3 regions of the Micromonospora sp. DT15 genome follow, and region 1 is predicted to be linked to each of the others. Evidence: riboswitches for the same ligand, from Rfam matches in the RefSeq annotation. Region 1 holds a riboswitch; each other region holds the start of a gene.
The links. A riboswitch is a leader RNA that binds a small molecule or an ion and turns the genes downstream of it on or off. The one in region 1 is predicted to bind cobalamin.
Positions count from the first base shown of each region.

Region 2: linked by a shared signal. The riboswitch ahead of ACLQ3F_RS09610 (acyl-CoA thioesterase) and the one ahead of ACLQ3F_RS30480 (CbtB domain-containing protein) in region 1 are both predicted to bind cobalamin.
Region 3: linked by a shared signal. The riboswitch ahead of cobN (cobaltochelatase subunit CobN) and the one ahead of ACLQ3F_RS30480 (CbtB domain-containing protein) in region 1 are both predicted to bind cobalamin.

Region 1 covers NZ_JBNCKJ010000018.1:103,919-109,357, forward strand. The annotation lists gene ACLQ3F_RS30465 (MFS transporter) at 1-819, shown strand, start outside; gene ACLQ3F_RS30470 (histidine phosphatase family protein) at 900-1,484, opposite strand; gene ACLQ3F_RS30475 (CbtA family protein) at 1,481-2,251, opposite strand; gene ACLQ3F_RS30480 (CbtB domain-containing protein) at 2,242-2,445, opposite strand; cobalamin riboswitch at 2,481-2,637, opposite strand; gene ACLQ3F_RS30485 (amidohydrolase family protein) at 2,900-3,778, shown strand; gene ACLQ3F_RS30490 (ABC transporter permease) at 4,099-5,106, shown strand; gene ACLQ3F_RS30495 (ABC transporter substrate-binding protein) at 5,147-5,439, shown strand, end outside.
Region 2 covers NZ_JBNCKJ010000003.1:445,771-451,209, forward strand. The annotation lists gene ACLQ3F_RS09600 (copper chaperone PCu(A)C) at 1-323, opposite strand, end outside; gene ACLQ3F_RS09605 (copper resistance protein CopC) at 389-2,500, opposite strand; cobalamin riboswitch at 2,622-2,838, shown strand; gene ACLQ3F_RS09610 (acyl-CoA thioesterase) at 3,035-3,481, shown strand; gene ACLQ3F_RS09615 (hypothetical protein) at 3,509-3,856, shown strand; gene ACLQ3F_RS09620 (helix-turn-helix domain-containing protein) at 4,082-5,062, shown strand; gene ACLQ3F_RS09625 (DUF6355 family natural product biosynthesis protein) at 5,264-5,439, shown strand, end outside.
Region 3 covers NZ_JBNCKJ010000002.1:577,314-582,752, forward strand. The annotation lists gene cobN (cobaltochelatase subunit CobN) at 1-2,762, opposite strand, end outside; cobalamin riboswitch at 3,053-3,229, opposite strand; gene ACLQ3F_RS06845 (MBL fold metallo-hydrolase) at 3,546-4,262, shown strand; gene ACLQ3F_RS06850 (hypothetical protein) at 4,275-4,610, opposite strand; gene ACLQ3F_RS06855 (RNA polymerase sigma factor) at 4,731-5,312, shown strand; gene ACLQ3F_RS06860 (hypothetical protein) at 5,305-5,439, shown strand, end outside.

The sequences.
Region 1 (5,439 bases):
GTGAGCAAGGGGCAGGGCTGGGGCTGGACCGAGCCGAAGACCATCGGCCTGTTCCTGCTCGGGGTGGTCGCGATGGTGGTGTTCGTCCGGGTCGAGCTGCGGGTACGCGAGCCCCTTATCGACATGCGCCTGATGCGGATCCGCGGTGTCTGGGCCACCGACCTCGTCGCCCTGATCCTCGGTTTCGCGATGTTCGGGACGTTCGTGCTGGTACCGACCCTGCTGCAACTTCCCGCGGGCACCGGGTACGGGTTCGGCAAGACGGTGTCCCAGGCGGGCCTGTTCCTGCTGCCAACCGTCCTGATGATGGTGGTCTTCGGCCCCCTCGCGGGTCTGCTGGACCGCCGCTTCGGCCCCAAGGTGCCGATGTTCCTCGGCACGGTCGCGGTCGTCGTCGCGTTCGCGCTGCCGGCGCTCGCGCACGGCGCGACCTGGCAGGTGCTGCTCTCCGGGGTGCTCACCGGCGCCGGCATCGGCCTGGCGTTCGCGGCGATGTCCAACGCCATCATCGAGAGCGTCCCGGCCGGGCAGACCGGCGAGGCGAGCGGCGTCAACACCATCGCCCGCACAATCGGCAGCAGCATCGGCGCGGCGGTCGTGGCGGCCGTCATCACCTCGAACAGCACTCCACAGGGGCTACCCACCGACACGGCGTTCACCGCCGGCTTCTGGGTGTGCGCGGGCGTCGCGGTCCTGGCCGTCTTCGCGGCACTCGCCCTGCCCTCGGCGCGCCGCCGCCACGAGCAGGCCGTCGCCGCCGGTGTCGACGACCTCCCGCCCGAGCCGGTCGAGCTGCACCTGCCCACTCGGCAGCACTGAGCAAGCGGCTGACAGGCGCAGGCCGTGCCCACCAGGAGTGGGCACGGCCTGCGCCGTTCGGTGTGACCTCGACCTGCTCGCTATCCGCCCAGTCGAAGGTGCCAGCGCGCACCCTGGCTGGTGAGCCGGACGACAGCCAACGGCTCGACGTCCACCTGCCGGTACGTCGCCATCGGAAGGCCGAGGGCGTGCACCACCGCGACCCGGATCACCAGTGGGTGGGTGACCGCGATGACTCGTCCACCGGCCCGGTGCTGCGCGTCCAGCCAACTGCCGACCCGATCCCGCACTGCCGTGACGGACTCACCGCCGTGCGGCGCGCAGTCCGGGGCGGACAACCAGTCGTGCAGCGCCTGCGGCTGCGATTCAGCGACCTCCTCAAGCGACTGCCCGGACCAGTCCCCGTAGTCACAGTCGGCCAACGCGGTCTCGACCGTCGGCAGCAGGCCGAAGGCGTCGGCGGTCTGTCGGGCGGCCACCGCGGGGCTGGACAGGCAGGTGGCGTTCTCCCCGAGGGGCCAACGCCGGTCTGCACCCGCGCGGGCCTGGGCGAGCGCGGCACGCAGGCCACCCTCGTCCAGGCCGTCGTCGGCGCCGCCGAAGCGGGCCCGGCGCAGCGCGGCGGTGTGACCGTGGGCGACCAGCCGAAGGCTGGTGCCGGTCACGTGCTCGGCAGCGCGGAACCGGCCCGGCGACGCCGCTCGTGGTGCATCAGGGCCGCGAACAGCAGGCCGATGCCGGTCCAGAGCACGACCTGGGTGCCGAGCGAGGCAAGCCGGAAACTCCACAGCACTGTCGCCGGGAAGTCCGCCGGAACCTCCTGGAAGGACGGCATCACCACGTACGACACTGCCGTGACCAGGAGAAAGCCGCCCACGGCCGCCGCGGCGCGAAGCCACGTCGGTGCATGGGCACCGACCGACCGGTAGCCCAGCGAGCCGGCCCACACGGCCACCAGCCCGAGCACCACCATCAACAGGTAGGTGACGGTCCGTTGGTTGATGGTGGCCGGGTCGCCGACCGCCGGTGGGTTCGCCGGGTACTTGAGGAACGGCACGATCACCGCACCGAGCAACGCCGCGCCGGCCAGCAGCAGACCCCACCGCCCGTCGTCGTCGCCGCGCCGCCGACGGGCCAGCAGGACGTACGCCGTGGCCAGCAGACCACCCATCGCGGCCCCGAACAGGGCGGTGGCCAGGAACAGGCCGGCGCGCTGACCCGTCCGGCTGACCAGCGCGTCCTCGTGATCGTGCGCACCAGCAGCAGGCTCGGCGTGCGTCGCCGCCTCCTCGATGGCGATGGCCGCCTCGACGTGCGGTTCGCCGGCGACGTACGCGAACGCCCCGGCGAGCAGGCCGGCGATCAGGCCGGCCAGCAGCCCGCGGACGAGGACGGCGAGGAACGGGGGAGTGCTGGTGGTGGTCAGTGGCACGGGACGCCCAGCAGGTGCCGGCCGTCGTGCATCAGCTCGTGCAGGTACATCCCACTGCGCGACACCGCCCCCTGGTCGAAGGCGACGAGATACGTCAGCAGGGCGAGCGCGGCAACGGTCGCCAGAGCAGTCCACAAGAGACGGGCACTGCCGGCGGGGTGCACCACCGGCTGGCTGGTAGCGGAGCTAGACATGAATACACGAACCTCCCCAGGGATGACGCGTCCCCATCGCAAGGCTGCGGACGACCGAGCGTCCTGGCTCGCGGACCCCGATGGTGATTGGGGAACCGCTCACAGTGGCGCGACCGCGCCGGATTCACACCGGCTTCCCTCGCGTCGCCGCAGATAGTGCGTCGACGGTATCGGTGCCGCCGCAGGCGGTCAACCCGGACCCGCGCCCCGGACGCGTCCGTGCACCGACACGTCGACGAGGCGGATTACCCGCAGGTGCCGGTGGATTCGTCAGACCAAAAGGCGACACTGCCGGAGGCCGGTCGTGGTGCGCGTTCGGGACTCGACAACAGGCTGTTACCGCTAACATGGTCAATCTGCCAGATCGGCTCCGTGGCTCCGGGTTGACCCGGAGGGTTCGATCAGCGGCGGGGCGGGGTGTGCGGTGGACGGGAACGCGTCAGGGACGGGTCCGGTGACGACCGGCGAGGTCGCGCGACGAGCGGGCATCGTCGACGCGCACCATCACCTCTGGGTCCGGGCACGGCACCCACAGCCCTGGATCGATCCGCACACCATGGCCGCGATCGACGACGACTTCACACCGGTCGAGCTCGCCCCGGCGACCCGGGCCGCCGGGGTCACCCAGACCGTGGTCGTCCAGTCGGTCGCCGTTCGGTCGGAGACGCCCGAGTTGCTCGGCATCGCGGCCGACGACCCGCTCATCGCCGGGGTCGTCGGCTGGGTCGACCTCACCGCCGCTGATATCGGCCGTCGCCTCGCCCGACTACGCGGGGCGCGCGGCGGCGAACGGCTGGTCGGGATCCGGCACCTGGTCCAGTCCGAACCCGACCCGACCTATCTCGATCGCCCCGAGGTGCGGCGCGGCATCGCCGCGGTCGGTGCCGCGGGTCTCGCCTTCGACCTCCTGGTGCGCCACCGTCAGCTGCCGGCGGCCGTCCGGCTCGTCCGCGACCTGCCCGAGGTGCGGTTCGTTCTGGACCACCTCGGCAAGCCCCCGCTCGGGCGCGCCGATCTCGGTGACTGGCAGCGCGACCTGCGGGCGTTCGCGGCCGAGTCCAACACCACTGCGAAGCTCTCCGGCCTGGTGACCGAAGTGGACGGTGGGTCCTGGACCGCGGCCGACCTGCGGCCCGCGGTCGAGCACGCCCTTGACGTGTTCGGGCCGGATCGGCTGATGTTCGGCTCGGACTGGCCGGTGTGCCTGCTCGCCACCTCGTACACCCGCTGGGTCGCCGTCCTCGGTGACCTGCTGGACCCGCTGTCCGACGCCGAGCGGGCCGCGATCTGGCGCCGGACCGCCGGCCGTGTCTACCGGCTGTCCCCGTCCTGAGACGGCAGCGCCTTTCCGCCTGGGGACATAGGATGTTATCGATAACATGCTGGCAGTGGTAGTCGGTGTCGATTTGGTCAGACGTATGGCTTCGGTAGCGCAGGTAACGATGGCAAAACATGCTCGCAAGACCTTGGCAACATACGTGAATGCGTGGCAAGGTAACGCCTGATCGCGGGAAACATCTGACCTATCTCCAGGGTTGTGCGGGCACCTCGACGCACCGCCGGCCGAGCGGGGTCGGTCGCTCACAGACGTTCGGCTCGTCGGCGGGTCCCCGTCGGACGCCGGCGCCACGCTTGGGGAGGTCAGGTCCGACGATGAGTAGCGTCGAGGCAACCGCCGGCACACAGCGCGGCGAACTCAGCGACTGGTTCCGGGAACGGATCTCGCACGCCGTCTCCGAGTTCACCGCCGCGACCGCGTTGGTCGTCCTGTTCATCGCCTTGACCTTCGCGAGTCCCTACTTCCTGACAGCGGACAACCTCTTCAACATCGGGGCCCAGACGGCGGTGATCGCCATCATCGCTACCGCCCAGACGATGGTCATCATCACGAAGGGCATCGACCTGTCCGTGGGGTCGGTCGCCGCGCTCGCCGGCGTGTTGGGCGCGATGGTCGTGCGCGACCTCGGCTTCTCGCTCTGGGCGGCGACCGCGGTCGCGATCGGCGTCGGCGCGCTGGCCGGGCTGTTGAACGGGCTGCTGGTGACGGTGGCCCGGATTCCGCCGTTCATCGCGACGTTGGGGACCATGTCCGTGGGCCGAGGCCTGGTCTTCATCATCACCGGCGCGGTCGGCGTCTACGGCCTGCCCCGGTCCTTCCAACTGCTCGGCAACGGGCAGATCCTCGGCATTCCGTTCGCCGTGGTGATCACCGTCCTGGTCGCCGTCGGGGTCGCCTTCCTGCTCTCCCAGACCCGCTTCGGTCAGTACACCTACGCCATGGGCTCCAATCTGGAGGCGGCCCGCCGCTCCGGCATCCGGGTCGGGCGGCACCTGACCGGCGTGTACGTGCTGGCCGGCGTGCTGGTAGGGCTGGGCGGCATGATCGCCGCGTCCCGGGTCAACTCCGGCCAGCCCAACTACGGGATCTCGCTGGAACTCGACGTCATCGCCGCCGCCGTCATCGGCGGAGCCAGCCTGTTCGGCGGGCAGGGCCGAATCGTCGGGACCATCATCGGCGCGTTCCTCATCGCCCTGGTCCGCAACGGCGCCGTCCTGCTCGACATCAGCATCCACTACCAGCAAGTGATCGTCGGCGTGATCATCTGGGCCGCCGTCTACTTCGACCAGTACCGCCGCCGGCGGCTGGAATCACGGGGTTGACATGCCATTCCGAGAGTCCGAACGAGGAAGGACACACACCATGGCACACACCACCACCAGCCGGCGGACGCGAGGACGACTCCTGCGCGCGCAGGCGATCCTGGCCGCAGCCGCGGCGACCGCCCTGCTCAGCGCCTGCGGCGGGGTCGAGGTCCGTGACGGCGGCGACAGCGCGACCAAGGACGCGAGCGGCCCGTTGAAGCTCGCCGTCGTACCCAAGGCGGTAGGCGCCGACTACTGGAACACTGTCAAGGCGGGCGCCGAGTGCGCCGCGCAGCGCGCGGGGGACGTCACCGTCCAGTGGGACGGGGTGACCGCCGAGACCGACGTCGA
Region 2 (5,439 bases), on a different contig from region 1:
ATCTTGCCGTCCTTCATGGTCATCTCGTGCAGCTCCATCGGTGACAGGGGGTTCGTGGCGCCCGTCACCGTGACATCGCTGTCGCCGTCGTTGACCAGGGTCCCGAAGGCCGCCGTCATGCCCTTGTCGGCCGCCTTCACCCACGGGTCACGAATGCCGAGCACACCAGCGTCCGGGTTGGCCGGGGCCGACGCGGACGGGCTCGCCTGCGCGGCCGACGGAGAGTCGGACGACCCGCACCCGGCGGCGCTCACCGCCAGGATCGCGGCGGCGAGGATCGCGGCCGAGCGGCGGCGTGAAACGTTCGGGCTGGTGGCACGCATGTGTTCTTCCTCCGATGGTTGCTGCTGGGAGGTTGGTCGGCCGCAGCAGGGAGAAAGTTCCGGGCTCAGGGAACGTTGATCGTGAACTCCCCGGTGTGCACCTTGCCGGCGACCTGGAAGTCGAAGAAGGCCCGGTACCGGCCTGAACTCGGCGCGGTCAGCCAGAACTTCACAGTCCGGTCGACCAGCTCCGGCTCGGGGTGCACGTGCACGTAGCCGAGGTCACCCTCACGAACCACCACCAGGTGCCCGTACGCGGCAAGGTATCGCTCCAGCTGCGCGGGCGTGGCCGTGTCGGCGCTGGCGACCTGGAAGTGGATCGGCGCCGTCACCCCCGCCGTCGGGGTGCCGGTCATCGACACCGTGTACGGGCCAGCCGTCGCCTGCGTCTGTGCCGGCGGCAGCGCGGTCGGGGTGTGCGCGCCGGGCACTGTGTGGTCGACGCCCAGCACGAGCGGCAGCGGCGTGCCGTTGGCAGCGGTGACGGAGAAGTCGGCGTAGACGCGGTAGCCGCCGGGTCGGGCCAGCGTCATGGGGACGCTCCAGGTGCCGTCGGGTGCCATCGTCGGGTGCAGGTGCTGGTAACCGCTCAGGTCACGGCCCACGACGATCATGTGCAACGGCTTGTCGTGGACGACCGCGAAGCGGGTCGCCGGCTGCCGGTCGGTGCCGACGATGCGGAAGCGGTAGTCGGCGCGTACCCCGGCGGGTTGGGTTCGTTCCAGCGGTTGCAGCGTGTACCCGCCGGCGCTGACGGTCGTCCCGGTGGCAAGCGTCTCGCCCGTTACGCCGTCGCCCCGGTGCGTGTGCGGTCCGGTGCCCGCCGGGTGTTGGTGTCCGTCGGCCGCGGACCCTGCCGGGCCGGAGTCGGGCGGACCGCCCGCCGGTTGCCGGGCGGTGTTGGCGGCCGGGCCCTCGTTGCCGCTAATGCGCGCCAATCCGAACCCGCCGAGCAGGGCCAGCACCAGGGTACCGACGAACAGTGCCAGGCTGGTGTTGCTCAGCCGGGACCCGGGCGTCGCCGTGGCGAAATCCGGGTCAGGCGATGCCCCGGAGTCGACGGGCGGTCGACTGTCCGTCGTGGCGAGGGCTTTCGCGTCCTCATCGGTCGGAGGTGGATCGACAGCGACGCCGGTCCGGGCCACGACGACGGCGGTGTCCTTACGCGCGGCCGGCACGGCGTTGGGTCGCCGCTTACCGTCCGAGGTCTGCGTACCGCTGCCGGTCGCCGCGACGGTCCTGTCTGCGTCGGTCCTGCCACCGGCCGCTCTGCCGCCGCCAGTCTTGGCAACGGCGGGCTTGCTACCGGCGCCCTTGGCACCGGCGGCCTTGGCGCTGGCGGTCCTGGTGCCGGCGGTCCTGGTCGCGGGACGGGTGCCGGTGCCGCGTCGAGCGGATGTCGCCGACGCGGTACGGCCCCGGCCGGCGGGCCTGCCGGTGGGGGTCGTCCGCCGACGCCAGACGACGAATCCGGCCGCCGCCGCCACGGCGACCACCGCCAGGCCGACCCACGCGACCGCTCCGGGGCCGCTCTCGTCAGTCGATCCGTTCGGCGCAGCCGCTGCCGCGGACGGTGGAACCGCCGTCTCGGCCGCGACTGTCGGCACCGCCGACGCCTGCCCGGACGATCCGTGTTGCTCGGCGGTGGCCAACAGCGCCGGATCTGGCTGGGTCGACGGCGGGCTCCACCCCTTGGGCGCCGCCGTCACCGGCCCGTCGTAGCGGAAGGTCAAGGTGCCGCGTACGGGGTCGCCGTCCGAGGCGACCGACAGGTAGCTCACCGAGTACTGGCCCTTGGCCGGCAGGTGCGCGACCGCCACCGTCGCGGGAAACCCGGTCGTGTACTCGCGTGGCTCGAACTGGCCGTTGACCAGGAAGTACTCGCGCACCGGCTTGTCCAGCGGCTTCGGTTCCCCGTACGACCAGCCATTGTCGACCCGGATGCCACCCGGCGCGGTGATCGTAAAGAACGCGTTGGCAGCGGCCTTCTCGGTGAAGAACAGCTGCACCGACGTCAACGGCTCGCGCACGGTTGCGCCGCTCGCCGGTGTGGACATCGCGAGGGTCCCGTGAGCTGCGGCGGGCTGGGCGGACGCGAGGAGAGCGACCGCCGAGGCGAGGAGGAGCGCGAGGAGGCCCGAGACCACCCGCCCAGGAATCTGAGGGTGACGACGCATCTGAATATCCTCACTGGGCGGAGACTTTTTACAAGAGGTGACGAACTTTTTCCTCACATGGCTAAAGCCGAACACCTCCCGGGTGGTCGGCCGGGCTGAGGGGCCATCGCTCCTGGCCAGCTATGCTCCCGGTGGCGCTGGTTCGCCCGGTCACGAGGTGGCTGGGCGTCGTAAGAGGGAACCCGGTGGGAATCCGGGGCTGCCCCGCAGCGGTGAGTGGGAACGACCGCCGTCATCAGCACTGGGCCAGTGGCCTGGGAAGCGACGGCCAGTAGGGGACCGGCGTGGAGCCGGTCGGGCCCGCGAGTCCGAAGACCTGCCAGTGCTGCGTACACAACCGTGTGCGCTGCCGTCGGCCTCGCGGGTGGGCTGAGCGGGTGACGTGCCGGGGCGGTGTGCGCCGGTGTGTCCTCGTCAGTGTGTGTCCGTGTTCCGGCGGTGTGGTTTCCCGAGGGACGGACTACCGCTGTGCACGACACGACCACGATCGCCGGCCGAGCGCCGTCGGCGTCGCACCTGACCCTGTCGCAGATCATGGACCAGCACCACACCAACCTGATGGGTACGGTGCATGGCGGCCGGATCCTCAACCTCATCGACTCGGTGGCCGGGGTGGTCGCCGCCCGCCATTCCGACGGGCCGGCGGTGACCGCCGCGATCGACGAGACCGCGTTTCTGCGCGCGGTGCGGGTCGGTGACGTCGTGCACGTCGACGCCCGGATCACCTGGGCCGGTCGCAGCTCGATGGAGGTGGCGGTCAAGGTGACCGCCGACCGGTGGGACCGGGCGGTGCCGCCCACCGACGTGGCCACCGCTCACCTGGTCATGGTCGCCATCGACGACGACGGCCAGCCTCGTACTGTGCCGCCGCTGCTACCCGAGACCGATGGTGACCGGCGGCGGTACCGGGAGGCGGAGATCCGTCGCAAGCACCGGCTGGCGCTGCGGCGCGCGCTGCTCGACGGTGCCGAAGACGACTGACCCGTACGCGGTGTGCCCGTCGCGGAGGTGACCGACTTCGAGCGGGGGACGAGGTGTACGGGGCTGTGCGGGGGCGTCGGCAACCTCCAGGGCTCGCTGGCCGAGTACGCCGCCGTGGACGCCCGACTGCTGGCCCGCAAGCCGAAGGCACTCTCGATGCGGGAGGCCGCCGCGTTGCCCTTGGCGGCGGTCACCTCTTGGGAGGGGCTGGTCGACCGGGCCGGAGTCCGCGCCGGGCAGAAGGTCCTGGTGCACGGCGGTGCCGGCGGTGTCGGGTACGTGGGCGTGCAGCTTGCCCAGGCGCGCGGCGCCGAGGCGTACGCCACGGGCGGGCCGGCGAGCATGCGGGTGATCGAGAGCCTGGGCGCCGGGTAACACAGCACAGCGAGGCTCCCGGTTGGGGCATCGGATCTTGGCCGACTGCTGTCTTACCGGGAGCCTCGTCCTATGTCGACACACGCTGCCTGCCACCCATCGCGACCAGGCCCATCACGATGAAAAGCCCTCAATGCCTGACCCGCACCATAACCTCGCAACGCCGCTATATCGACGCCAAGCTATCGTTATCTGACCCCTGCAGCGACAGCGCGAAGGTGAGTCATGGACGTAGTCAGCACCACCGAGGTCCCGGTTGAAGACGGGTTCGCCTTCTGGCGCGAGGTAAACTCGAAGCTCTGGGTGCCCTACGATTTACGCTGTGAATCGCAGTGGGAGCCCGGATTTCGGGCTCAGGTCGGAATCAGCGAGTTCGGTCCCGTGCAGGCGACATTAATGACCACGATGCCGCACTCGGTCCACCGCACTCCCAAGCTCATTCGGCAGGCCGATCCCGAGGTGTTCAAGCTGGGTTGCCTTGTGCGCGGTGGCGGCATGATCACGCAAGACGGCCAGCGCACAGATTTCGGCGTGGGGGACCTGATACTGTATGACACCTCCCGGCCCTACCTGGCCGAATTCACCCCGGATGAGCCAGTTAGTCAGCTGCTGCTCCTGCGCTTCCCGCGCTTTTTACTGCCGTTGCCCCCTTGGGAGTTGCGGCGCCTGAGCGCAGTTCGCATCCCTGGCACCCAAGGCATCGGCGCGTTATCTTCACAATTCCTGCTGCACCTTGCCCGGCACATGGACGAACTCAGTCCGTTGGACGCCGCCCGGCTGTCCACCCTCACCATTGACGTGTTGACAGCGGCACTGGCCAACGCGCTGGACGTCCAAAGCGCGGTGCCCTCCCACACCCGACGGCGAGCGTTGATGGCTCAGATCCACGCCTTCATCCGAGAGAATCTGGGCGATCCGCGCCTGACACCGGACGCGATTGCCGCAGCGCAACACATCTCGTTGCGATACCTGCACAAGCTGTTTCACGAGGAAGGGCACACGGTTGCCGGCTGGGTCCGCGAGCGTCGCCTGGAGCAGTGCCGACGCGACCTCGCCAACCCCCAACTAGGCGCGCGCCCGATCCACGCGATCGCCGCCCAGTGGGGGTTCACCAGCCCGGCGCACTTCAGCCAGGCGTTCCGCAGCGCCTACGGTCTTTCGCCACGCCAGTTCCGCGAGCAGTGCGCGAGAGTACGCGCAGACTAAAGACTTGTGCGCTTACCAGTAACGACAGACCCGGCTGCGGCCTGCATTCTTATCTTAGGAAATCCGCTCAGTCAGGGTTGAATCTGATTCCGGCTTACGGAAGAAGATTCAGGCAGCCAGCAGCATCATCTAGGCCGCAGCGGCGGCTGACAGGAGACGATTGTGAAAATGTGGTACAGAACGGCGTTCCGGATCTCGGCAGTGACCGCGATCCTCGGCGCACTCACCCTGTCCGGGACCGTGGCACAGGCAAGTCCGGGCGCCAGCTCCCGCCTGTCCCAACCCGAAACCACAGCGGTTTCGGAGCAGGTCAAGCCCGGCAGCGAGGACGTCGCCGCACAGGTTTGCGGCTACTACGAAGACGCGGTGACGGCCTG
Region 3 (5,439 bases), on a different contig from region 1:
CGGCCCAGCTCGGCGGTCGGCACCACCTCGATGCCGGTCACCCGCCGGGACCTGTCGTCCCAGACCGGCCGGCAGCCCAGCAGCGCGAGCACCTCGGCGATGTCGTCGCCCTGGGTGCGCATCGCGCTGGTGCCCCAGACGGTCAACCCCACCGAACGGGGGTACGCGCCGGTGTCGGCGAGGTGCCGGGCCAGCAGTGAGTCGGCGAGGGCCACCCCGACGTCCCAGGCGTTGCGGCTGGGGATGGCCTTCGGGTCGACGGAGTAGAAGTTGCGGCCGGTGGGCAGCACGTTGACCAGGCCCCGGGTGGGTGAGCCGGACGGGCCGGGCGGCACGAACCTGCCGTCCAGCGCCCCGAGGGTGTTGGTCAGCTCGTCGGTGGTCCGGTCCAGTCGGGGCACCAGCTCGGTGGCGGCGAAGTGCAGCACCGCGGCGACGTCCGGCATCGACCGACCGGTCACCTCCGTCACCACGGCGTCGATGGTGTCCACTGCCCAGTCCAGGGTCTCCATGCCGACGACCAGCCGCCGGGCGAGGGCCTCGATCAGGTCGATCGCGTCGGCGGCGGTGCCGGCCGGCCCGTCCACCACGTCGGTCAGCGCCGCGGGCAGCGCCAGTCGCTGTCCCGGCGTCGCGAGCAGTTCCTGCTCGTCGAGGGAGTACGCGACGGCGAGGGCCTGTCGCAGGCCGGGTAGGGCGCGGGCGCCGCCCCAGATCTGCGGGGCGCGCAGCACCGCGAGGACCAGGTTGACCCGGGGCTCGCCGGTGGGCGCGTCGGCGAGGATGTGCAGCCCGTCGCGGATCTGCACGTCCTTGACCTCGCACAGGTACCCGTCGAGGTGCAGCACGAAGTCGTCGAAGTCGTCCGCGTCGGGCATCGCCTCGGCGTGCAGGTCGTGGTGCAGCTCGGCGGCGCGCACCAGGTCCCAGATCTGCGCCCGTACGGTGGGCACCTTGGCCGGGTCGAGGGCCTGCACCGTCGCGTACTCGTCGAGCAGTTGTTCCAGTTTGGCCAGGTCGCCGTAGGTCTCGGCGCGGGCCATCGGCGGGACCAGGTGGTCGACGACAACTGCGTGCGCCCGCCGCTTGGCCTGGGTGCCCTCGCCGGGGTCGTTGACGATGAACGGGTACACCAGCGGCAGGTCGCCGAGGACCGCGTCGGGCGCGCAGTCGGCGGCCAGGCCGAGGCCCTTGCCGGGCAGCCACTCCAGGGTGCCGTGCTTGCCCAGGTGCACCACGGCGTCCGCGCCGAAGCCGCCGTCCGCGACCGGCGCGGTCAGCCAGCGGTACGCGGCCAGGTAGTGGTGACTCGGCGGCAGGTCCGGGTCGTGGTAGATGGCGATCGGGTTCTCCCCGAAGCCGCGGGGCGGCTGGATCAGCAGCACCACGTTGCCGAAGCGCAGCCCGGCGAGCACGATGTCCCCGCCCTCGGTGTACAGCTCGCCCGGCGGCTCACCCCAGTGCTCCCGCATCCGCTCGCGCAGCTCGGCCGGCACCTGGTCGAACCACCGCTGGTACGTCTGCCCCGATATCCGGGCCTCGGCCGCTGCCAACTGCTCCGGGGTGAGCCACTCCACGTCGTGACCGCCGGCGGCGATCAGCGCGTGGATCAGCGCGTCGCCGTCGTCGGGCGGCGGCGCGTCACCCAGGTCGTAGCCGGCCTCGGCCAACGCGGCGAACAGCCGGACCGCCGACGCCGGGGTGTCCAACCCGACGGCGTTGCCGACCCGGGAGTGCTTGGTGGGGTACGAACTGAGCACCACGGCGATGCGCTTGTCGGCGTGCGGCACGTACCGCAGCCGGGCGTGGCGTACCGCGATCCCGGCGACCCGGGCGGCCCGCTCGGGATCGGTTGCGTAGATCGAGAGCCCGTCCGCGTCGATCTGCTTGAACGAGAACGGCACTGTGACGATCCGGCCGTCGAACTCGGGGATGGCCACCTGCATGGCGGCGTCCAACGGGGACAGGCCGGCGTCGCTGTCGGCCCACTGCGCGCGGGTGCTGGTGAGGCAGAGCGCCTGGACGACCGGCACGTCCAGGGCGGCCAGGGCGCCGACGTCCCAGGCGTCCTCGTCGCCGCCACCGGAGGCGTCGGCGGCGACCGCGCCGCCGGCCGCGAGCACTGTGACCAGCAGCGCGTCACAGCGGGCGAAGAGCCCGAGTGGTGCGGCGCCCGCGGTCAGCCCGCGCAGCGAGCCGCAGAAGATCGGCAGCGGGTTGCCGCCGGCCTGGCGGACCGCGTCCGCGAGCACGTCGACGAATCCGGTGTTGCCGGCGAGGGCGTGCGCCCGGTAGAAGACGATTCCCACTGTGGGCCGATTCGGGTCGGCGGGGTGGTCGCCGTGCACGCCGTACGCCGGGGTGGGCGCGGGTGCGGCGAACCCCTCGCCGGTGAGCAGCACCGTGTCGGAGAGGAACCGGGCCAACTGTCCGAGGTTGTCCGGGCCGCCCTCCACGAGGTACGCCAACGACTGGGTGACGACCCCGGACGGCACTGTGGAGATGGCCATCAGCTCCGCGTCGGGCAGCGCCTCACCGCCGAGCACGACAGTCGGCACGCCGGTGGCGAGCACCGCGGCAAGACCGTCCGGCCACGCCTGCCGACCGCCGAGCAGGCGTACGACGACGAGGGCGACCCCGTCGAGCAGGGCGGGCACCTCCTCGGCGGCGACTCGGGCGGGGTTGGCCAACCGGTAGTCGGCGCCGCTGGCGCGGGCGGCCAGCAGGTCGGTGTCGGCGGTGGACAGCAGCAGGATGCGCACGGCAGGCTCCGGAAAGTGACGTCGGCGCGTTCGCCGAGGCGATCGGGCGACGAAGGATGGGCGCGGGGTTGAGCAGGCACCGCGACCCGGGCGACTCACCGACGCGGGGCCGGCGGCGACGGGTGGCGCGGTGTCGAACTCAGCGGTGAACGGCGCGGGAGCGTGCGGATGCCGGCGCGGCGGCGCGGCCGGGTCGGGGCGCGGCGGGGCGTCCGCCGCTCGGCTCACGACGGTGATCGTCGGTGACAGAGACGCCGTGCGTCATCGGGTCCTCCTCGGGTGTCCACGCCCTGGGGTACATCCCGACGGCCGAAGTATCCTGGCTTCCGGATCGACGCTCTCCCCCGGCCTTCCAACCGCAGACACACGGCCGTGACTCACGAGGGGGGATCGCTCCCCGGTGACAGTGGCGGGACCGCGTCGGATTCGCACCGACTTCCTTCACTGCCGTCAGGCCGCGAATGCTGCCACACCCCTCCGCCGCCGGTCAACGCCGCCCCGGCCCCGCCAGGCGGACACCAACCATCGAAGCTTGGCGATCGACGCAGGCGGGGCTCCGCACCACGCGACGCCACAGATCAATGTGCGCCGCCCTTTGCTCTGCTTACCTATCTGCACCAGACACGGAGCGTCACCGGTGCAGATAGGTAAGCAGAGCAAAGGGCGGTCTAAGGCGTCGTGGCCTGCGCCGATCGTCCGGCGGGACGGTGCCCTGCGGTGCGCTGACCTAGGATCGGCGACACCACGCCCGTGATCCGCGATCAATCTCGGAGATCGATTACCATGGTCGCTCCGCAGTTCCACCACCTGGCGGGTCGTGTCTGGATCTGTCCGGGCGACTCCGAGCCCGAGGCGGTCCAGGCCGGCGTCGCCGTCGTGGCCGACGATCGCGGCAGTGTGATGATCGACGCCGGGCAGAGCCCCGCGCATGCCCGCGGCATCCAGGCCGCGCTCGCCGCAGCCGGACTTCCGAAGCCACGCTGGCTCGTCTACACCCACCACCACTGGGACCATGTCTGGGGAGCCTGCGCCTGGCCCGGCGTGGAGATCGTCGGGCATGAGACGGCTGTGCCGCTGCTGCGCGCCGAAGCCGCACAGCCGTGGAGCCACCACTATCTGGACGAGCGGGTACGCGCCGACCCTCGTCTCGGCCCGAGCTTCCGGGGGCGGGCACGCGCGATGGACTCCTGGGAGGATTTCGCGATCCTGCCACCAACCCGGACGTTCACCGATGTCGACGAGTTGCCAGTGGGCGTCGAGCTACGACACGTCGGAGGCGCGCACGCGCCGGACTCGACAATTGTGCTGGTGCCGGACTCGGGCGTCATGCTGCTGGGCGACTGCTTCTACCCGCCGCCCGCGCACCTGCGCCAGCCGGAGGATGGCCTCGATCTCGACCTGATCCGGCGACTACTCGACGGTGACTACCACTGGTACGTCTCCAGCCACGCGGAGCCGGTGACGTTCGAGCAGGCCCGCACGGCCGTGGACGACGCCTGAGCCCGGCGGCCCTCAGCGGGCGTGGCGTTCCGGGTGTGCCCGGCTCCAGGTCCGCATCCGTTCCGGGTAGCCGGTGCGCCCGGCCTCGTACAGCGGCACCGCGTGCTTGCGGGCAATCGCCCCCGCCGCCCTGGGCGTACCGGTGCGCCGGCGGATCCACTCACCGTCGTGGGCGATCGCCACCACCGTGGTGTCCGTCGCCGTGGTCTCCGGCTCCAGGTAGAACTCCACGCCTCGCCGGCTGGCGACGAACGCCTCCAGCGCCGCGAGGTCCTCGCGGGTCGCCTCCCGGTCCAGCTTCGTCGGGGTCGCCTCGGCACCCCGTGACCGGCGACTGAACCAGCTCATGACCAGCCCCTCTCCTCGACAACTCTCCCAGTGCACCACCAAATCCTGGCAATACGCTGCACGGCGGATGGGAGCAACCTGACCCACGCCGGGTGGAACCCGCGGCGGGTTGGCGGTGTCATGAGTGTGATCCGAACGGAGGCTCCCCTGGACGACGAGACGCTCGTCACCCGCGCTCGGGCAGGTGACCTGGAGGCGTACGACCTCCTGGTCGCCCGGCACACCGCGTCCGCGTACCGGACAGCGGTGCTGCTCGGCGCGGGCTCGGACTCCGAGGACGTCATCCAGGAGGCGTTTGTGAAGGCGTACCGGAAGCTGTCCCGTTACCGGGGTGACGCGTCCTTCCGGTCGTGGCTGCTCGCGATCGTCGCGAACGAGACCCGCAACCTGCACCGCTCCCGTGGCCGGCGCGACGGGCTCGTCCTGCGGGCGGCGGCAGCGGACCCGAGGTCTGAGATCGCCGAGGACGACGCGGTCGCCGCGGTCCTCGCCGGGGAGCGCCGGAGGTCGCTGGTGCAGGCGCTGCGGCAACTGCCAACACGGGACCGCGAGGTCATCGTCTGCCGGTTCTTCCTCGACCTCACCGAGGAGGAGACGGTGTCGGCTCTGGGCTGGCCCCGGGGCACAGTGAAGTCGCGTACGTCCCGGGCGCTGGCGAAGCTCCGCGGCCTGCTCGACAGTGCGGAGGTCCGGCATGGGTGACCTCGAACGGGAACTGCGCGACCTGTCCGCCTGGCTGGAAACCCCCGAGCCGCCCGACGTGACCGCCCGTGTCCGCGTACGACTGGGCACGCCCGCGCCCCGGCGGCGCCGGTGGCGGTCGCTCGCC